Regions from separate parts of the Oribacterium sp. HCP28S3_H8 genome, predicted to be linked through region 3. Evidence: predicted binding sites of a transcription regulator. Region 3 holds the regulator's gene; each other region holds the start of a gene.

Evidence for each region. The regulator Rex, encoded in region 3, represses fermentation and respiration genes when NADH is low (regulators of the CRP and FNR family bind a similar motif). The targets are predictions, from matches to a motif close to ATTGTTAANTANTTAACAAT.
Region 1: the regulator Rex is predicted to act here: its motif matches at 4,867-4,886, upstream of gap (type I glyceraldehyde-3-phosphate dehydrogenase).
Region 2: the regulator Rex is predicted to act here: its motif matches at 4,545-4,564, upstream of fucO (lactaldehyde reductase).

Annotation. Positions count from the first base shown of each region.
Region 1 covers NZ_JBQHUZ010000008.1:77,302-84,720, forward strand. The annotation lists gene ACTNEN_RS10330 (sugar phosphate nucleotidyltransferase) at 1-755, shown strand, start outside; gene ACTNEN_RS10335 (N-acetylmuramoyl-L-alanine amidase family protein) at 831-2,027, shown strand; gene ACTNEN_RS10340 (uracil-DNA glycosylase) at 2,091-2,774, shown strand; gene ACTNEN_RS10345 (undecaprenyl-diphosphate phosphatase) at 2,836-3,678, shown strand; gene ACTNEN_RS10350 (N-acetylmuramoyl-L-alanine amidase family protein) at 3,825-4,646, shown strand; gene gap (type I glyceraldehyde-3-phosphate dehydrogenase) at 4,989-6,002, shown strand; gene ACTNEN_RS10360 (phosphoglycerate kinase) at 6,149-7,369, shown strand.
Region 2 covers NZ_JBQHUZ010000003.1:79,419-86,837, forward strand. The annotation lists gene ACTNEN_RS04625 (ATPase P) at 1-38, opposite strand, end outside; gene ACTNEN_RS04630 (carbon starvation CstA family protein) at 179-1,663, opposite strand; gene ACTNEN_RS04635 (GGDEF domain-containing protein) at 1,911-2,981, opposite strand; gene fucO (lactaldehyde reductase) at 3,362-4,507, opposite strand; gene ACTNEN_RS04645 (TetR/AcrR family transcriptional regulator C-terminal domain-containing protein) at 4,665-5,171, opposite strand; gene mgtE (magnesium transporter) at 5,498-6,853, opposite strand.
Region 3 covers NZ_JBQHUZ010000001.1:127,025-134,443, forward strand. The annotation lists gene ACTNEN_RS00590 (phosphate ABC transporter substrate-binding protein) at 36-221, shown strand; gene ACTNEN_RS00595 (adenylosuccinate synthase) at 320-1,606, shown strand; gene ACTNEN_RS00600 (redox-sensing transcriptional repressor Rex) at 1,766-2,413, shown strand; gene acpS (holo-ACP synthase) at 2,410-2,775, shown strand; gene ACTNEN_RS00610 (NAD(P)H-hydrate dehydratase) at 2,779-3,789, shown strand; gene ACTNEN_RS00615 (YebC/PmpR family DNA-binding transcriptional regulator) at 3,867-4,625, shown strand; gene ACTNEN_RS00620 (Rqc2 family fibronectin-binding protein) at 4,735-6,516, opposite strand; gene ACTNEN_RS00625 (YicC/YloC family endoribonuclease) at 6,662-7,419, shown strand, end outside.

The DNA.
Region 1 (7,419 bases), on a different contig from region 3:
AAGAGGAGGGAGATGTTTACAAGGCAGTCGGGACACTTGGTATCACGGAGGAGCTGATCTATTTTAATCCGGACAACGGATATAAAATCTCCCGCTATTATCATGGCGCAAGGAATGCGGATTTTACCAAGGATGCTGAGCTTCAGCAGTGCATGAGCCTTTTGAAAACGCTGCATAATTCCGGAGTTACGGTTTCACATGATTTTAATCTCCGGGAGAGACTCAATGTATATGAAGCGTTGTGCCTAGCTGACGGACACGAAATCCCCTTTGAGGATTATCCGGAAATCCGGATGCAGGCGGAAAAGCTTATGAACTGGCTTGACACTCTGTCCCGCCCCAGAACCATCTGCCATATTGATAGCGTGAGCGATAATTTTATTTTTACGGATGAGGGACTTAAGATGATCGACTGGGAGTACTGCGGTATGGCGGACCCGCTGATTGATCTTGGTATGGCAGCGATTTATTCCTATATGAATTATGATGAGGCAAAGCATCTGATTGGGATTTACCGGGAGGCATCCTTTCAGGATACAATGACAGAGGCAGATCCCGGTATTGCGCTGCGTGGTCTCAGTGATCAGGAGGCATTCGCCATTGTTACCGCGTACATGGGACTGGGCGGATTGCTCTGGTCTCTCTGGTGCGTTTATAAAATTTCTCTTGGGGAGAATTTTGGAGATTACACGCTTAAAATGTACCGATATTTTAAGAATTCCTATCAGATCTTACAAAAGCTCGGAAAAATTTAAACGGATTTTACAGGACATAAGGTTCCCGGTGTGATATTATGGAGTGCAGAGTATAAGAGTTCGGAGGTGGAATGGATGAGACTTGGCACAAAAATCGGTGCAGTTTCCCTGATTCTCACGATGAGTGTGGCAGCAATCGCTCCTGCAGCTTTTGCCGGCTGGGGACAGGAGAATGGAAAATATTACTACGTTGATGATTCAACAAATACAAGGATAACCGGAAAGTGGATTCATACATCCTCCGGATATTACTATATCGGCTCCGACGGATTTATGGTTACCGGGTGGAAAAAGATCAATAATAACTGGCATTATTTTAAGGAAAACGGTCTGATGGCCACCGGCTGGAAGCAGGTTGATAATCTATGGTATTATCTTAAATCCGATGGTGTGATGCAGACCGGGTGGCTGAAGCTTACCAATGGCAATACCACATCCTGGTACTATTTAAAGAGCAGCGGTGCGATGGCTACAGGCTGGCGGCAGATCAATAATAAGTGGTACTATTTCCAGCCGGGAGATGGCACTCTTATCATGGATACCTGGGCTAAGATTGACAATAAGTGGTATCATTTCGGTACCGATGGTGCCATGGTGACCGGTTGGTTCAAGCAGGATGATGCCTATTATTATCTCAATGCGACCAACGGAAATATGGAGACCGGATGGAAGACGGATTCCGAGAACAATAAGTATTACCTTAATCCATCTAATGGCAAAATGTCGACCGGATGGACGGAGATTGATAAGGTATGGTATTATTTCGGATCTAACGGAAAGATGGTACGTGGATGGCTGAATGACGGCGGCACCTACTATTACCTTAATGATGGCAAGATGACAGCCAATACGACGTTGTCTATTAATGGTACAAACTATAGCTTTAATGCAAGCGGCGCATGTACCTCTAATACGAGTGGGATCACAGCGACCAATGCCAGCGCAAGATCTGCCGAGGCATCCAAGTCCACCTCGTCCGGAAGTACCAGTGCTTCCGGCAATGGCCCGGGATCAGGCAGCAGTACGCAGAGTCCTGGAACATCGACGTCAGCAACACCGTCTTCGGGTACAAACAGCGGCTCTACAAGCAGCAGCTCTGCAGGTGCGAGCGGTACCAACCCGACAACATCCTCCGGCGTAAGCTCGGTTTCTGTAAACGCGCAGCTGGATGCAGAGTATGAAGCCAACAAATCCAAGTCTTCATCCGTAAAACCTTCCGGTACCAGCTCCTCTGGTACGCTGACTATCGGCAGTACAACAGGACCGTCATGAGGATAGAGACCATGTGTTAAAGAGCATGTGTTTAGCGGAGTTCCCCGGAACTCCGCTTTATTTATGAAAGGAAACAATATGATTGACAATGACTGGCTGGAGCCGATGAAGCCGGAGTTCGGGAAGCCCTATTACAGGAAACTGTATGAAACTGTGCTTAAGGAATACAGGACACGGAAAATATATCCGGATCCCGCGGATATTTTTAATGCATTTGCATTTACACCATTAGCCAAGGTCAAGGTTGTGATTCTTGGGCAGGATCCTTATCATGAGCCGGGGCAGGCACATGGACTCAGCTTTTCCGTGAAACCAGGCGTGGATATCCCCCCGTCGCTTCAAAATATCTATCAGGAGCTGCATGAGGACCTTGGCTGCTATATCCCTAATAACGGGTATCTTAAAAAATGGGCAGATCAGGGAGTTATGCTGCTTAACACAGTGCTTACGGTACGGGCACATGAAGCCAATTCTCATCGTGGGATCGGGTGGGAGGAGTTTACGGATGCCGCCATCCGGGTACTTAATGAGCAAGACCGACCGATGGTATTTATTCTGTGGGGGAGACCGGCTCAGAATAAGGCACCTATGCTTACCAATCCCAGATTTCTCATTTTAAAATCTCCGCATCCGAGCCCGCTCAGTGCATATCGCGGCTTTTTTGGATCAAAACCTTTTTCCAAAACCAATGAATTTTTACGAAAAAACGGTATAGAACCTATTGACTGGCAGATAGAAAATATATAGGCAGGCAGATGTAAACTATGGTATTATGGTACATGCATCATTTTAATAGGAGATTTTATGTATGAGTTTTGTTGAAATGTTGAAGGTCATTGTCCTGGGCATGGTAGAGGGCTTTACAGAGTGGCTGCCGATTTCCTCGACCGGACATATGATTCTTGTGAACGATATTATCAAGCTGCAGCAACCGGATGACTTTTACGAGGTTTTTGAGGTGGTGATCCAGCTTGGTGCTATCATGGCTGTGGTGCTGCGCTTTTTTTATCAGCTCTGGCCGTTTGGCAGAAATCGACGCACAGGAAAAACCGGACTGATCCCCTCCAGAGTCAGCCTCTGGATCATGATTATTGCTGCATGCCTTCCGGCAGCTGTCATTGGCTTTTTGCTGGATGATCTTTTAAATACGTACCTCTATAACGGATTTGTGGTTGCACTGATGCTTATCCTCTACGGCGTGTTTTTTATCTGGATTGAGCGCCGCAACGAGCATACAGAGTTCCGGATCAATACGCTGCGGGAGATGGATCTGCGTACGGCAGTGTATATTGGTTTATTTCAGTGTCTTGCAATGATTCCCGGTACATCCCGTTCCGGTGCGACAATTCTCGGAGCAATGCTTGTAGGCGTTGCACGTACACCGGCTGCGGAATTTTCTTTTTTCCTGAGCGTTCCGGTCATGTTTGGCGCAAGTCTGCTTAAGCTTGTAAAGCATGGACTTGGCTTCTCCGGGTCCCAGTGGTTTTATATGATACTGGGTATGGTAGTGGCATTTCTTGTGAGCGTATACTGCATTAATTTTCTGATGCGGTATATCCGGAAGCATTCCTTTGCAATATTTGGATATTACCGGATTGTACTAGGCGGTATTGTACTGATCTGGTACATCGTATCTGCACTTGTGCGATAAGGTTTCAAAAGCTTTCACGGTGTAAGAAAGTCTTAAGGGGTATGTAATCAGATGTCGGTTGCATGCCCCTTTAAATTGCGCTAGACTTCTTTTACGATAAGGATACAAGAATGTATCCTAAATGAGTAGCAAAAAAGGGAGTTCCAATGAAAAAGTTACGTCTGTTTGTTGCAGCATGTGTACTTGCGCTCGGGATGAGCACGCAGGCTTTTGCTGCTACCAGTATTGGTTTAAATCTGGACTGGAAATATGCGGAAAATTCTAAAATAAATACCGGTAAAGCCGTACTGTATACCACGGATGCGTCAAAGTCTAAGGATATTACGGTTGCGGTCAATGCAGGACACGGCACCAAGGGCGGCGAGTCAGTTAAGACCTTGTGCCATCCGGATGGGACACGCAAGGTGACGGGTGGTTCTACTGCGGCAGGTGCCATCAAGGCAACCGCAGTATCCTCTGGGATGACGTTTGCAGATGGGACACCGGAGGCGACGGTTACGCTGGAGATGGCGCACATCCTCGGGCGGAAACTCCTTAAAGATGGATATAATGTGCTGATGATCCGGACAGACTCGGATGTGCAGCTTGACAACATTGCAAGAACAGTCATTGCAAACAATAAAGCAGACTGCCATATTGCGCTGCACTGGGACTCTACTAATAAGGATAAGGGCGCATTTTATATGTCTACTCCGGATGGGCTTAAAAATATGGAACCGGTGGCAAGCTACTGGAAAAAGCACGAGAAGTTGGGAGAGAGCCTGATTTCCGGCTTAAAGGCTGAGGGAGTAGCGATTTTTTCCGGGGGCTCCATGGACATGGACCTGACCCAGACATCCTACTCTACGATTCCTTCTGTGGATATAGAGCTTGGAGATAAGGCATCCAGTCACTCGGAAGCAACCTTGGATAAGCTTGCGGATGGGCTTGTGAAGGGCATAAATACCTATTATGGCTTTACAAAATGACAGAAGCCTCGGGATAAAGGTCCCACGATAAAGGTTTTATGCTAAGAGCTTTATATTAAAGATAGAAGAAGTATGCGATGATATAGATTTTAAGAGAACTGTCGCTGGCACGAAACAAGTGCTCCTGCGACAGTTCTTTTTTCTTTTTGATGAAATCGGGAGAGTGAAAGCACAGTCTGGCAGCCGACAGAAACTTAGGCTAAAAGATTGTATGAAAATTAACGTGAAATCTTTAACAAAATTTCTGCGGTTGTACTTGCAAAAAGACATTCCATGGAATAGAATATAACCGTACTAAATAGAAAAAACTATTTACGCTATCACAAGCAGGAGGATTTTACTATGGCAGTAAGAGTTGCTATTAATGGTTTTGGACGTATCGGCCGTCTTGCTTTCCGTCAGATGTTTGACGCTGAGGGATACGAGGTTGTTGCCATTAACGATCTGACAAGCCCGGAGATGCTTGCATATCTCCTTAAGTATGATACAACTCATGGCAGATACAACGGAACCGTTGAAGCTGGTGAGGATTCCATCACAGTAAATGGAAAGAAGATCACAATTTACAAGGAGAAGGATGCTGCAAATCTTCCTTGGAAGGAGCTTGATATTGATGTAGTTCTTGAGTGCACAGGCTTCTATACATCCAAGGACAAGGCAATGGCACACATCAATGCTGGTGCTAAGCATGTTGTTATTTCCGCTCCGGCAGGCAATGATTTAAAGACTATTGTATATAATGTAAACCACGAGACACTGACAAAGGATGATCAGATCATTTCCGCTGCATCCTGCACCACCAACTGTCTTGCACCTATGGCTAAGGGACTTAACGACCTGGCTCCGGTTATTTCCGGATTTATGACAACCGTTCACGCTTATACCGGTGATCAGATGATCCTTGATGGACCGCAGAGAAAGGGCAACCTTCGTCGTTCCAGAGCCGGCGCTATGAACATTACTCCGGCTTCCTCCGGTGCTGCAAAGGCAATCGGTCTTGTACTTCCGGAGCTTGCTGGCAAGCTTAACGGTGCTGCACAGCGTGTTCCGACCGCTACAGGATCCACCACAATCCTTGATGCCGTTGTAAAGGGAACCGTTACTGTAGATCAGGTTAACGCACAGATGAAGGCTGAGGAGACAGAGTCCTTTGAGTATAATACGGATGAAATCGTTTCTTCCGATATCATCAATTCTACTGCAGGTTCTATCTTTGATGCGACACAGACCAAGGTTCTTCCGATGCCGGATGGCAACACTCTGGTTCAGGTTGTTTCATGGTATGACAATGAGAACTCCTATACTTCTCAGATGGTACGTACAATCAAGTATTTCGGAACTCTGATTGAGAAATAATCAAAAGAACATTGCAACTGTATAAGACTTTACAAAAAGGTCCGGCCTGCTTGGGCCTGACCTTTTTGTTTGCTATAACAGATGTATTTTTTTCCGGGAGCAGTTCTTTAAACTGCCCGCCGTCAGGCTAGAAGGGAGATTACGCAATGGCCGGTTTAAATAAAAAAACAGTAGATGATATCAATGTCAAGGGTAAGAGAGTCCTTGTAAGATGCGATTTCAATGTTCCTCTTAAGGATGGAAAAATCACAGATGAAAACAGACTTGTAGCTGCGCTGCCAACGATTAAAAAGCTGATCAATGATGGTGGTAAGGTAATCCTCTGCTCTCACCTGGGCAAGATTAAAACCGAAGCTGACAAGCCATCCAAAACGCTTGCTCCGGTCGCTGTACGACTTTCCGAGCTGCTTGGCAAGAAGGTTACTTTTGCAGCCGATCCTGAAGTCGTAGGTCCTAATGCAAGAGCTGCTGTCGCTGCTATGCAGGATGGTGATGTGGTACTGCTGGAGAATACCCGTTACAGAGCCGAGGAGACCAAAAACGGAGATGAGTTTTCCAAGGATCTGGCTTCTCTGGCGGATGTATATGTCAATGATGCCTTTGGTTCTGCGCACAGAGCACATTGTTCCACGGTAGGTGTTACCAAGTATATCAAGGGAGACTGTGTTGTAGGATATCTCATGCAGAAGGAAATCAAATTCCTTGGACAGGCAGTGGAAAATCCGGTACGTCCATTTGTCGCGATTCTTGGCGGAGCCAAGGTTGCTGATAAGCTTAATGTTATTTCCAATCTGCTCGAGAAGTGTGATACGCTGATTATCGGCGGTGGTATGGCGTTTACCTTTGTTAAGGCTCAGGGGCATGAGATTGGCAAGTCTCTCTGTGATGATACAAAGCTTGATTACTGCAAGGAGATGATTGCCAAGGCGGATCAGCTTGGCAAGAAGCTGCTTCTGCCTGTAGATGCCGTCGTTACCGATCATTTCCCGGATCCGATTGATGCACCGATTGATACCGAGGTTGTAGATATTGACAAGATCCCTGCAGATAAGATGGGTATGGATATCGGACCTAAGACACAGGCTCTTTATGCAGATGCAGCTAAAAATGCCAAAACGGTTGTATGGAACGGACCTATGGGCGTGTTTGAAAATCCGACGCTTGCTGCCGGAACCAAGGCAGTTGCCAAAGCACTGGCTGAGACAGATGCTGTAACAATCATCGGTGGCGGTGATTCTGCGGCAGCAGTAAATCAGCTTGGCTATGGTGATAAGATGACACACATCTCCACAGGTGGCGGCGCATCTCTTGAGTTCCTTGAGGGTAAGGAGCTTCCCGGTGTAGCGGCAGTGGATGACAAAGAGTAATTCTGATTACAACCTACCGGTCCGGGCAATCCCGGGCCGGCTTTATGATG
Region 2 (7,419 bases), on a different contig from region 3:
AGTCTTTGATTTCCTACAGCAACCGGTGCCAATATCATCTGAAGCCTCCTGATGAAAAAACAGGCAGACCGTATCTCTGCAGTAATACGGTCTGCCGGATGTGATCATTTTAAAGCATAAACATTCGCATTTTAAGTAACTGTGTTTTCGGCGAATGCTTACCCATCAAGCACCCGCCTTATGCGGCGATCTGATCTGCATGACTCTTTGCCTTCCAGAAAAGTGCAAAGAACAGAATCGCTGCAATAATGCCAACCGGGTAAGCCACGCTGGTGTTGTACTTAAGTGCCGCGAATGCGCCGAGGCACTCCGGAGCCATCATGAAGTAGGTAATGGAAACTGCGCTCATGAAGGTTGCGGGTATAGCACATACCCAGAAGTTCTTCTTCTCCTTTGCAAGATACATGGCACCGGACCAGAGGACGATCATGGCAAGAGTCTGGTTGGTCCAGGAGAAATATCTCCAGATTACTGTATAGGACAGCACACCGAGAGTATTACCAAATCCGAGGATTGCACCGACGCCAAGAACCGGGATGCAGAGCTTCAGACGATTTTTAGCACTGCCCTGCTCAATCTTGGCCCAGTCTGCAATGGTAAGTCTTGCGGAACGGAATGCTGTATCGCCGGAGGTAATCGGGCAGGCAATAACACCGAGCATTGCAAGTGCAACACCAACATGTCCCATGGTCGTGATGCAGACATCATAAATCGCAGCGGACTGACCATCCTTAAGTATTGCCTGAAGACCTGTATTCAGTCCATTGGTAACTTCATAGAGAGAGCATCCTGCTGCTGCCCATACAAGCGCGATGATACCTTCTGCTACCATTGCACCGTAGAAAACGAAGTGACCCTGACGCTCGCTCTTTAAGCATCTTGCCATCAGAGGCGCCTGTGTGGAATGGAATCCGGAGATGGCACCGCATGCTACGGTAATGAACATAAAGCTCCAGATCGGAGTTCCTGCCGGATGCATGTTATGCAGGTTTGCCCAGACCTCGGGGATCTTATATCCGTGGAGCGGAAGACCGATAGCAACACCAACTGCCATGGCAATCAGGCAGATTCCGAAAATCGGATAAATCTTACCGATGATCTTATCAATGGAGAGGAAGGTCGCAATAAAGTAATAAATCAGGATAATGGCAAGCCAGGTTGTTGTTGCAGAGAAAACTCCACCATTTCCGGACTTACTGGGATCAATGAGTTTCACAATCAAACCAGCAGGCCCTACTGCAAATACGGTACCTACCATGATGAGGAGCACCACGGAGAATACACGCATGATGTTTTTCATCGTATGACCGAGGTATGTACCTGTAACCTCTGCAATAGATACGCCCTGATGTCTCTCGGAAAGCATACCGGACATATAGTCATGCACGCCGCCTGCAAAGATCGTACCAAAGGTAATCCAGAGAAATACGATCGGTCCCCACAAGGCACCCTGCATGGCACCGAAGATCGGGCCAAGACCTGCAATATTTAACAGCTCTACCAGAAACAACTTCCACTGCGGCATCACGACATAGTCGACACCATCATTAATGGCAACTGCCGGAGTATCCCGGTCGTCCGGTGCAAAGATGTTGTCAACAAATTTACCATAGGTAAAATAGCCGCATATCAGAATCGCCAGACACAAGATAAAGCTAATCATATAGTTCCCCCTCTTTTTACGCACAAATCATATGATTTGTGGATATTGATGAAACGTGTCTGCAGAACCACAAATCTCATCTCTGTCAAAATATTAAAATATTATAAACTCAAAAGATAGGAGCATTATGCTTAAAATTATTTATATATATTTGTGCATTATTACAATAGAAGAAGGATAAAAATATGGGAAATATGACGGATAAAAGTCGATTTTAGTCAAATGACTTGCTGCATAATGACGAATACTATTTCCTCGCATTTCTCATGCCACTTTGCTGATAATAAAGGTCCTTGTCTTTCCGCATCCTGTAATCTGCCTGCTGTACAAGCTCCGTCATAGATATCTTATCCTCCATATCTGCACATGCAATTCCAGCCGCAATATAATAGCCTTTTTTGCCAAGATGTGTACGCACAGACTGTATCCGATGGCAAAGCTCCGGATATGTAACATCAGATAATAAAAGCACAAACTCGTCTCCACCGATTCTGTAGATGCAGTTACGTTCAAACTCCACTGCCAGAGCATCCGCTACTGACCGGAGCATCTCATCTCCTGCTTCATGTCCCTTTTTATTATTTAATTCATGCAGTCCGTTGACATCGATAAAAATACTGGCTTTCGTTCTTTCTGTTTCCTGATCCAGTTCTTTCAGCCTGTGGTAATAGAGGCTCCTGCTGCCCACGCCGGTTAAACCGTCAATGTCCAGAGATTCCTGCAGCTTCTTATGATCTAAATACGCCTGAAAACGGATCTGGGTATACCAGCTGCCCATGACAAGCGCAATCATGGCATACAGCATTCCATCCCAGAAATCTGTCACGAGCATTTCCGGAGTACGGAAGGTTATGTCATAAGCTGTGCCCAGAATCAGGATCCCGATGGTTTCCAGATAAAGCCACCAGGGCGCATCCAGACAGAGAAAGGCGGCAAGCACAAGTGTAGCATGGGTAGTGGAGGCAAGTGAATCCGGACTGTTTACGGAAAGCACGATGGAAACGATCAGAAACAGAAGCACGGTCATGCGAAGTAACGGCAGTATTTGATGGATATCCTTATCGGAAATCCGCAGGGCGGCAACGAAGATCAGAAGATAAAGTATTGCCGTCCCAAGATATACATGGTTTGTCCATTGCAGCGTATCAAAGGCTCCGATCAGTACATTGACAATGGTATTGATGCAAAAGGTAACGCTAAAGACGCAGCTTAAAATGAGAAGCATCTTTCTTCGATCCTTGTTGAGGTCCGTCTGAATGTCCTCAAACTCTGCTCTTGTCAATCCTCCATACAGAAGGAATCTTTTAATTTCGTCCATATGCCATGCACCTTTGATGTTAAGAGACTATCGCTTCCTTATCGTTTTTGTTAATAATAAAATTATACCATGCCTTTCTTTCAGAAGGAAGCAGATAAAAAGATCCCTGGACTATCCCCAGACTATCAACGATCAGCGGCGTATAGCTTTGACTATGAACTTCAGGCAGTTTGGAACAGCTCGTAATATGAGGGACAGGGAAATGATAAAGCTGCAATAAATAAAGTTTATGGGACTGCCGCATAAGCACCTTTCAGCGCCAACGGCAGCCCCATGATGGAGAAGCATTTTAAAATGTTTTAATTTATTTTATTGCGAAATGTTGCGAAATATTTTAATTCTACTGTTTTTCGCAAATGGTTTTCTAAATTACATCAGACTTACATCAGCTGACGGAACATCTCGATCACCTGTTCCTTTGTAGCTTCACGTGGATTTCCCGGGTAGCAGGCATCATTCAGAGCATCTGTAGCAAGCTGGTCGAGGTCCTCCTCACGGATACGGTCATTTTTCTCAGGGATGCCAACATCCTTGGAGAGCTGCTTTACAGCAGCGATTGCGGCATCACGATATTCCTCCTGCGTCATTTCATCTACGCCCTTAACGCCCATGGCTCTTGCAATTTCTCTATATTTTGTGCCTGTATAATCACGGTTAAACTCCATCGTGATCGGAAGGAACATAGCGCAAGCCATACCATGAGGTGTGTCATAGTGCGCAGACAGTGTATGTGCCATGGAATGATCAATGCCAAGTCCTACATTGGAGAATCCCATACCGGCAATATACTGGCCAAGTGCCATACCTTCCCGGCCCTTCTTGGTATTTGCTACGGCATCACGCAGGTTCTCTGCTATGAGTCTGATAGCTTCAATGTGGAACATATCGGTCATTTCCCAGGCACCCTTGGTGGTATATCCCTCGATGGCATGTGTCAGGGCGTCCATACCTGTGCAGGCAGTAAGTCCCTTAGGCATCGAAGACATCATCTCCGGATCTACTACGGCAATGATCGGCATGTCATGTGTGTCAACACAGACAAACTTCCGTTCTTTCTCTACATCTGTAATAACATAGTTAATGGTAACCTCTGCCGCGGTTCCTGCGGTTGTCGGTACAGCAATGATCGGTACACATGGGTTCTTTGTGGGAGCGACACCTTCCAGGCTTCTTACATCAGCAAACTCCGGATTGGTAATAATGATGCCGATAGCCTTGGAAGTATCCATGGAGGAACCGCCGCCGATTGCTATGATGCAGTCCGCCCCGGATGCTTTGAATGCTTCTACTCCGTGCTGTACGTTAGCGATCGTAGGGTTTGGTTTAATATCGGAATATAATGTAAACGGAACCTGTGCAGCATCCAGGAGATCTGTTACCTTGGCAGTAACTCCAAATTTAACCAGATCCGGATCTGATGCTACAAATGCTTTTTTAAAGCCCCTTGCCTTCATTTCCGGGACAATTTCCTGGATTGCACCGGCTCCATGATACGACGTGCCATTTAATGAAATTCTGTTAGCCATGTTTCCATCCTCCTTAGGAAAATTTATTCTCAAATCATCTGTTAATAAAATAACATGTCTTGGAAGGAAATGTAAGTTACACTTCAGTGGATGTGTAACACTTGCGGTGAATGGCTCTCAGGATTTGTTATTGAACTTACAAACGTATTCCGGGATATTATTCCAGGATGTTTAACTCCCGAAAAAGCTTTTCAATTGGCTGTGGCATTGCATTGACCATCATCTGCGCAAGCTCTTTTGAACTCATCTTCATGCCGCCAAGCACCCATTTTACCGTGCGATAGATCTGTGCCCAGCAGTACATTTCCAGGATTTCATCCATCTCGCGCGTAGGAAACGCTCCGGTTTTTTCCTTGATAAGATTTCTATAAAAGGCAAATATCATATCAAAATCATGCTCGCGTAGATTGTTCTGGTCATCATTTCGGAATGCTGCTGTGAAAAAATGACGTTCTTCCCGGATATAGTCAAATTTCAAAATCAAACTTTCTGTAATTGTCCGACCCTTCCCCATCTGATCAAAGGATTTTGCCAGAAGCTTGTCAAAGTACCAGTTAATAAGATCATATTTATCAAGGAAATTGCGGTAAAAAGTCTGTCTTGAAACACCACAGCAGTCTGTGATTTCTCTGACAGTGATGGACTCCACCGGAGCAGTTTTCATGCACACTCCCATGGCTCTCGCAAGACGGTATTTCACATCAGTGAGTTTTCCGGGATTTTTTTCTGATTTGCATTTTATTTCGCTTCTTTCAAATCTTTCTGATTTTGGGCATTCTGCTTTCATATGGTCCACGTATTGCCTCTCTTAAAATTTCTGTAGTATAGCTGTTATTATAAAGCAGAAAGCATTTCCCTTCAATTTTACAGTTTGAAATTCAGTCAAAAAAATCATCCGAAGCTCGTCTTATCAACGAACTTCGGATGATTTGCCGCTTCAGTATATTCCACCGACGGGATCGTGAGGCGACGAAGCAAGTCTTGCACACCTTACACCGGGATGTGCAGCAGTGCCCTTGAAATGCTTAAAAAGATCAACAGTGAGCAGGAGTCCACGATGGTGGTAATGAGCGGAGATGCCATCATTGCGGGATCCAGATGCAGTTCTGTCGCAATGAGCGGAAGCACGCCGCCGATTACCTTTGCCATAATAACCGTACACATCATAGCAATTGCGACGGTGAGCCCAATCAGTTCACTGCCAGGATACTGGATCATGATGCGGATAAAGTTAAGCGCTCCGAGGATCAGCCCGCAGATCAATGCAACTCTCAGCTCCTTCCAGATAACTTTTAAAGCATCCTTCACGCTGATTTCATGCAGGGCAAGAGAACGAATCACCAGTGTGCTGGACTGTGCGCCCGCGTTTCCGCCGGTATCGGTCAGCATCGGGATAAATGTAATCAGGAGCGGAATTGCCGTAAGTGTATCCTCAAACTTACCGAGGATACCGCCGGAAACCATATCCGCCATCATCAGTACCACCAGCCAGATAATACGATGTCCAACCATCCGGATGACCGGTGTTTTGAGGTACGGTGCTTCCTCAGGTGTGGTACCTGCCATTTTCTGGAAGTCCTCTGTCGTCTCCTGTGTGAGGACATCAATTGCATCATCTACGGTAATGATACCGACCAGCCGATCCTCCGCATCCAGCACAGGTAAGGTTGTAAAGTTATATCGGTCAAAAAGCTTAGCCGCATTTTCACGGTCTTCTGTCGTATGAACCGAAATCACATCCTTTGTCATGATTTCGCTGATCGGGGCATTCCGCTTGCAGAGCAGCATTTCCCGTACAGTAATAACACCCAGCAGCTTCTGAGCGGTATCCGTCACATAACAAGTATAGAGGTCCTCACTATCCTCTCCGTTAATACGGATCCAGCGGATTGCCTCCATGACCGTCATGGTCGGAAGCAAGCGGACATACTCGGTCGTCATTACGGCACCGGCACTGTCATCCGGATATTTCAGGAGAGCATTGATATCCTTCCGGTCTTCCGGACGCACCTTGGATAATACACGACGTACAACATTCGCCGGCATTTCCTCCAGCATGTCAACAGCATCGTCAGTATACATCTCCGCAAGGACATCCTTTACCTCCTGATCGGTAAAGTTAGCGAGAAACTTCTGCTGTTCCTCCGAGTCCATCTCACTGAAGGTGTCTGCAGCCTCGCTCTTTGGAAGGATCCGGAAAAGAACCATCTTCTTTTCTTCCGGAAAAACCGACAGAATCTCGGCAATATCCACAGGCTCAAGATGCTGAAAGGCTTCCTTTAATCCGGTCAGGTCATGCTTTGCGAGAAGCTCTTCAATCTGCTTTACCCTTTTTTCCATTGTCATAATAATCATTCTCCTTCAAAGTTCAGGGATCCACGGTTTTAGTGGATCAGCCATCATGTTGCCTTTCTGAAGAAGACTGATGTTGTCTCATGCAGCTGCTTTACGGGGTATGAAATTGTAATGCAACGGAAACAAAGATGGTCAAGCCCCTTTAAGGCAGAACCATCACAGAAATTCCAGGAAAATCTATAAAATTTAACCTGCGGAAATTTACACCAAAATGGGATCCGCAAATGGAATCTTATTTCTTGAAAATCCTTAATTCTTTAGAATCTATTTCGGGATGCGAAGCTCTCAGACCAATGCAGGGAGCACGCATGCGATCGTGTTTACCGTATATTTTTCATTACCAGCAGTAAAGCAGGTCCATATTCGAACACCGTCTCCGTCCATAAATACGTACTCCTTTCATAGAATTTAAAAACAAATTTTAAAAGAAAACAAAACAGGCTTGGAAAGCTGGACCTTGTTTTGTCCATGTCTGACTTTCCAAGCCCTAAACTATTATACATGCTTCATTCAGTGTGTCAAGCTGACAGCGACGATAAAACTTGCCATATACGATA
Region 3 (7,419 bases):
TATACTTTAAATGCTTGCGGAGATGGAGGAACAGCATGAATTTAAAACGACTACTTGCGAGGATTGCGCTTGCATTCATTTTAGTACTTCTTGTACTGCTTCTTTACTCTGCATTTACCGGCAGGACGCAAATGCTTCTTGCGCTTCTTTTTTGTCTGATTGTTGTTCCGGTACTGATTTATGTTTTTATCTGGTTCACCGATCTGATGAGAAGAAAATAATATTTTCAGGTTTTCAAACCACGAATCCGGCGCCGTCCGTGAGCTGAAAAGGTGGGGAGAAATCGACAGTCTTGAGGCTGTATTTTAGGAGGATTTCAATGGTTCGTGCAATTGTAGGAGCTAACTGGGGCGATGAAGGTAAAGGCAAGATCACTGATATGCTTGCAGAGCAGTCAGATATCATCGTGAGATTTCAGGGTGGTGCCAATGCCGGTCATACGATCATTAATGATTATGGCCGCTTTTCTCTGCACCTTCTGCCTAGTGGAGTATTTTATCAGCATACTACTTCTGTCCTTGGCAATGGCGTTGCACTCGATATAGAAAAATTCATCAAGGAGCTGAAATCTCTTGTGGATGCCGGCGTGCCGACTCCAAAGATCCTGGTTTCCAATCGCGCGCAGGTTATGATGCCCTATCACGTATTGTTTGATTCTCTTGAGGAAGCGAGACTTGCCGGAAAATCCTATGGTTCCACCAAATCGGGTATCGCTCCGTTTTTCTCGGATAAGTTTGCAAAGATCGGACTCCAGGTCAATGAGCTTTTTGATGAAGATGTCCTCACGGATCGTTTACATAAGGTTGTTGAAATTAAAAATGCAATCTTAAGAGAGCTGTATCACCAGCCAGAGCTTAAGTATGAGGATCTGCTTGAGGAAATGCACCGCCAGAGAGATCTTATCGCGCCTTATCTTGCAGATACATCTAAGTTTTTGAGAGAGGCACTTAAAGAGGGTAAAACGGTTTTACTTGAGGGCCAGCTTGGTACGATGAAGGATCCGGATCATGGTATTTATCCGATGGTTACTTCATCCTCTACTTTGGCAGCCTATGGCGCAGTTGGAGCAGGTATCCCGCCATATGAAATCAAGGATATCATTGCCGTAACAAAGGCATATTCCTCCGCAGTCGGGGCTGGTGATTTTGTTTCGGAGCTTTTTGGCGAGGAAGCGGAGGAGCTTAGGAAAAGAGGCGGTGACAAGGGCGAGTATGGCGCAACTACCGGACGCCCAAGAAGAGTTGGCTGGTATGATGCTGTAGCATCGAGATACGGATGTCAGATGCAAGGGGCAACGGAAGCAGCACTTACCGTACTGGATACGCTCGGATATCTTAAGGAGCTCAAAATCTGCACAGGGTATGAGATTGATGGCAAGGTTACAAAGGATTTCCCTGTAACTCCGTTGCTTAATAAGGCAAAGCCTGTATATGAAACTTTACCGGGATGGAATTGTGATATCCGTGGCATTGCAGAGTATGATAAACTCCCGGTGGAATGCAGAAATTATATTGATTTCATAGAACGAGAGATTGAAACTCCGATTACTATGGTTTCCAATGGACCTGAGAGACATGCAATTCTCAGAAGAACTCCGAAGATCTAAGCTACTTTCCATATCATGCAATATTGGTATGTATAAGAAGTCAACAAATAATATAAAAAACAGCAGGGCCGGCGATGGTTCTGCTGTTTTCTTTTGACATTGAAATAACAAACTTGTATAATATTTAACAAGAGCAGATGATTTAAGAGGTGCAAAACGATGGCTAAAAAAGAAATTTCACAGGGTGTTATTTTACGACTTCCAAGATATTACAGATATCTTGAGGATCTTATGGATCAGGGCGTGGAGAGGATTTCATCCAATGAACTTAGCAAGCGGATGAAGCTCACCGCATCTCAGATCCGGCAGGATCTTAATAACTTTGGCGGCTTTGGACAGCAGGGATACGGATACAATATTAAAAATCTGCATGATGAGATTGCCAAGATTCTTAATATTGACAAAGATCATAATATGATCATTATCGGTGCAGGACATTTGGGACAGGCACTTGCCAATTATACCAATTTCCGTAAAAGAGGCTTTTTGATTAGGGCAATCTTTGACAAAGATCCAACGTTGATCGGAAAAAAGGTCGGGGATGTAGAAATTCATCCTATGGAGGATATCGATTCCTTTGTAAAAGATAACGCGATCAAAATGGCTGCCGTTTGCATCCCAAAGGAACCGGCGGTAAAGGTGGTAGAGCAGTTAATTGCAGACGGTGTTGTCGGTATTTGGAATTTTGCACATGTGGATCTTGAGGTTCCGGAAGGTGTTGTGATTGAAAATGTGCATCTCTCCGAATCACTTATGAGATTGTCCTATCGAGTTGGAGAGAAATACAGGGAGAGAACAGAAAAATGATTTCCGGAACCGGCTGTGATTTACTGGAAATTGCACGCATCAAGGCTCTGATGGAAAAAAGCTACAGCAATAAAATCTTCACAGATCAGGAGCGCCGGCAGGCAAATGGAAAGATCTCCATGCTTGCCGGCGATTTCAGCGTAAAGGAGGCAGTCGCCAAGGCGCTGGGGACAGGATTCCGGGGCTTCCGACCCATCGATATCGAGGTACTTAGGGATGAATTGGGGAAGCCCTATGTCGTATTGTCTGATAATGCTAAAAAAAGATTGCAGGAGATCGGGGGTAAAAGCATACATGTTTCTATTTCCGACACCAGGGAGCTTGTGATGGCATTTGCCGTAATAGAGGGTGATGAGATTTAATTTATGAAATTGCTTACAAACATAGAAAAGTCGGAGCTGATCCGGGCAATACCAAAGCGGATCGAGACAGCAAACAAAGGGACCTATGGTAAAACACTGATCATTGCCGGATCGGAGGGCATGTGCGGCGCCGCGTTTTTATCAGGACTTGCTGCATATCGTTCCGGCGCAGGGCTTGTCAAGCTACTGACGGTCGACTCTAACCGAAGCATTTTACAGTCCTTATTACCAGAGGCGATTATTGAAACCTATGCAGAAGGCATGGACCTCAATGAACTGATTTCCCGAAACCTGTTCTGGGCGGATTTTATTGTAATGGGTCCTGGGATGGGCACCACAGAGCTTTCCATACGAGTGGTAAAATATGTGCTCGGCAAGCTATCGCTGATTTCAGGACAGGCGCTAAAACTCCGTCCAAGAGGCCTCAGACTCTTGGTTGATGCAGATGGGTTAAATATTCTATCTATGGATCCGGAGGCGATGAGGGTATTTGATGTGACTGCAGATAAAATTCCTGTCATAATTACGCCGCACCCAATGGAAATGTCACGGCTTTCCGGACGGGAACCGGCAGAAATTATTGAACATGCAGAGGCCTATGCTTTGGAATTTTCTGAAGCGCATCATGTCATTGTACTTCTTAAAGGAGCCCATACGGTTATTACGGATGCAGCATTGTCTTTAAAATTTATAAATCACCAGGCAAGTCCGGCACTGTCCAAGGGCGGATCTGGCGATGTACTATCCGGCTGTATCGCGGGTATCGCGGAAATTCTTCATTCGCCAGAACATCCCGGAGCAGCAGGAGCTGCATCTCCGGAAAATAGGGGCGCGGCAGATTTTGCCCGGAGAAAGGAACTGCTATTTGCAGGATCCATTGGTTCACTGGTTCTCAGCGCGGCTGGTGAAAAGGCATCGCTCAGATATGGTGAGCACGGTGTGCTTGCGAGAAATACTGCCGATGAGCTTGGTAAAATGCTGGATGAATTACGGCTCAGTATAGAAAATACTTGATTCCGATTGTTTTTTCGTTTATATTATTACAGTTTGAACTATATTACTTTATGGATAGATGATTTGAGGAGATAAATATGTCAGGACATTCTAAGTTTTCTAACATCCGTGCAAAAAAGGAAAAGAACGATGCCGCAAAGGGTAAGATCTTTACTCTGATCGGTCACGAAATTGCATTAGCTGTAAGAGAAGGCGGACCTGACCCTAGCAATAACTCCAAACTTGCTGCAGTTGTTGCCAAGGCCAAGGCCAACAATATGCCAAACGATACCATCAATAACGGTATTAAAAAGGCAGCAGGTTCGATGGATGCAGATAATTTTGAGGAGCTGCAGTATGAGGGATATGGTCCTAATGGTGTAGCCATGATTGTCAAGGTACTTACAGATAATAAAAACCGTGCTGCAGCTGATGTGCGTTCTGCCTTTACCAAGGGTAAGGGATCCCTTGCAACACAGGGTGCGGTTTCCTTTATGTTTGATGAAAAGGGGCAGATCATCCTGGATAAAGAAGCAATGGATGATATGGGTAAAGACTTTGATACACTCATGGATCTTGCAATTGAGGCAGGCGCCGAGGACATCAAGGATGAGGAAGATTCCTATGAGATCATTACGGATCCCAACGATTTTGCTGATGTTCGGGAGAATCTCGAGAAACAGGGAATCCCGATGGCAGAGGCGGATATTGTCATGATTCCGCAGAACTATGTTTCTGTTACGGATGAGGAAGCAGTCAAGGGACTCCGCAGAACGCTTGATCTGCTGGATGAATCTCAGGATGTTCAGAGCGTTTATACAAACTGGGCTGAAGAAAATGATGAGGATGTCCAGTAATCATAGGAGTAAAGCGCATATACATCGTATTTATATTTGATTTATGTAAAAGATCAGCCGTCGCGTTAATGTCTTCTAAGACATTAACGAAACGGCTGATTTTTTCATATCATTTTGCTTCCTTGACTAAAATGGCAGGTTTTACCGTAACGGAATAATTGGTATGATAGATCACAAATCCCGGCGCGGCATTTGGAACCTTTTTAAGGTTTTTACGTATTGTATAGTCTACATCCACCTTGGCGTCAGCTCGATGCGATGAAAAGTAGGCTGCCAGCGCGGCTGCTTCCAGAAACATACGATCCGGGAGGGACTCCATCGGAGCACCTCCGGTTTTAACAATAACATGTGAACCTGGTACATTTTTTGCATGCAGCCAGAGATCTCCGCCATCGGCAATTTTAAAAGTTACTTCTTCATTCTGATAGTTGTTTTTACCGACAAAGATATCATATCCATCGCTGGAAATATAATGATATGGATGCGATTTCCGTTGGCTTTTGACCTTATCCTTGCCGCTTACCTTATGCAGAAAACCAAAGTCAGCCATTTCACGCCTGATTTCTCGGAGATCCTCCTCACCGTCTGCAATATCTAGCGATGTCTGAATAGATGCAAGATGCTGAAGCTCGCGCCTGGTGTCGGTAAGCTGTACCGTTACGTTTTCTTTGGTGCGTTTTAGTTTGTCATATTTCTCCAGGAATCTGGCAGCATTTTCTGATGCAGTGCTGTCGGCTTTTAAAGGAATCGTGATTTCCTTTCCAGTATAAAAATTCTCACATGTAAGACTCCGTTCTCCGCCCTTCAGCGAATATCCATAGGTGTGGAGAAGCTCACCATAGACGCGATACTTATCCATATCCTCTGTGTTTTTTAGCTGGGCCTCCTGAATCGCCAGCTTTTTAGCAGTTCGCTCCATCAAGGTATTTACTACCTTGCGAAGATCCGTGGATTTCTGCCGTATCCTCGAGGTCTGATCCTTCTCAGCATAGAAGGTCCGGATCACTTCTGACATGGATGTAAATTTCTTTTCTGTGAATGCAGGATTTCCTTCATATGCTACAAGATGAATGGCGGAGAACTCCTGCGGAATATCTTCCTTATATAAAATGTTAGGCTGCGGAGCTTTTTCCAGTACTGCATGTCCTATGATACTTATAAAGCTTTGATACAGACGAGAAAGCGCCTCGCTTGTCTGACAGTTTGAGGACAGGTCCGGGTCAATACCGGCACGAATACACATTTCCGAAGCAGTTAACGGACTCAAGCCTGTGATCGAATGAAACAATGCTTTGAATGTCGGCTCCGGTTTTGTATTCATAAGATGGATAAAGGAATCCGAAGTAAGCTCAAGAGGATTTTTCTTTCCGTTGGAGTCAGGAATAAAGTAAGGACGGTTTGGTAAGACCTCACGTACCGAGGACTGAGATGCAGAAATCCTCTTGATGGAGTCAATAATCGTGAAATCCTCTCTGATCAGGATAATATTGGAATATTTTCCCATCAGCTCCACAGATAAAATACGTCTGCCAAGATCCCCCATCTCATCCAGATGCTCAATCTCAAACAAAATGACTCTTTCCAGTCCGTCCTTCTTGAGATCCTGATCCGGCTGTCGGATGGAAATAATAGTTCCATTACCAATATGCTTTCGGAGTGCCATACAGAAGGAAGGCGCGGTAATCGGAGAGGGCTTGTTATCCATGGTAAAGCAGCAGAGCGGCAGAGATGGATTGACGGAAATCTGTAAGCGGTAATTATCCTTCTGGTTCCGGATCAAAAGCTGGATTTCATCTCTCTCCGGCTGTGATATTTTAGCGATTTTACCACCAATAAGATGATCATTAAATTCTTTAACAGTCGCTGATACGACCAGTCCATCGTATGCCATAAAAACCAGACGTTCCTTTCTTTACTTATGTTTGCAGGTGACGTATAATTTTATTACGATTGTCTGGAAAAATCAAGCGAGGGAGACCTGCCTATCTTTTCCGAAATCTAATTCTACGATTATATCATGGAGGATCGATTCTTTTATGGATCTTAAAAGCATGACCGGGTTTGGCAGATCAGAAATCTCCACTGCGGACTACCGCATTTCAGTAGAGCTTAAATCTGTAAACTCCCGGTTCCTGGATTTGAATATCAAAATGCCCAAGAAATTCAATGCGTTGGAAGCCAATATCCGGAATACATTAAAGCAGTTCATCGCAAGAGGAAAGGTAGATCTCTATATCACATATGAATTATACAGTGAGGGAGATCGTTCCTTACGTCTGAATCTTGAGCTTGCACGCGAGTACCTTGATTCTGTCAATAAAATTTCCGACGTACTTAAGATTAATAATTCAGTTAATGCTGAAAAACTTGCGGAGATGCCTGAAGTACTCGTGCTCTCGGAGGATTCTGAGGATGATGATGAGCTTTGGAACCGTCTTAAGCCGGCATTGGAAGGCGCTCTCAAAAACTTTGTAGCTACACGTATCCTCGAAGGAGAAAATCTCCGAAAGGATCTCATCATCAAGCTGGAGGAGATGGAGGCTATTGTTAACCGCATTGATGCAAGATCTCCGGAAATTGTCAGCGCATACGAAAAAAAATTAAGAGAAAAAATTGCAGAGCTTCTTGGAAGTGCGGGGGTAGACGAGTCCAGACTGGTTCAGGAAGTGACAATCTATGCAGATAAAATCTGCACAGATGAGGAACGGGTTCGTCTTCATAGCCACATTTCTAATATGAAGAAAAAGCTCATGGATGGCGGTCCTGTCGGCAGAGAGCTTGACTTCCTGGCACA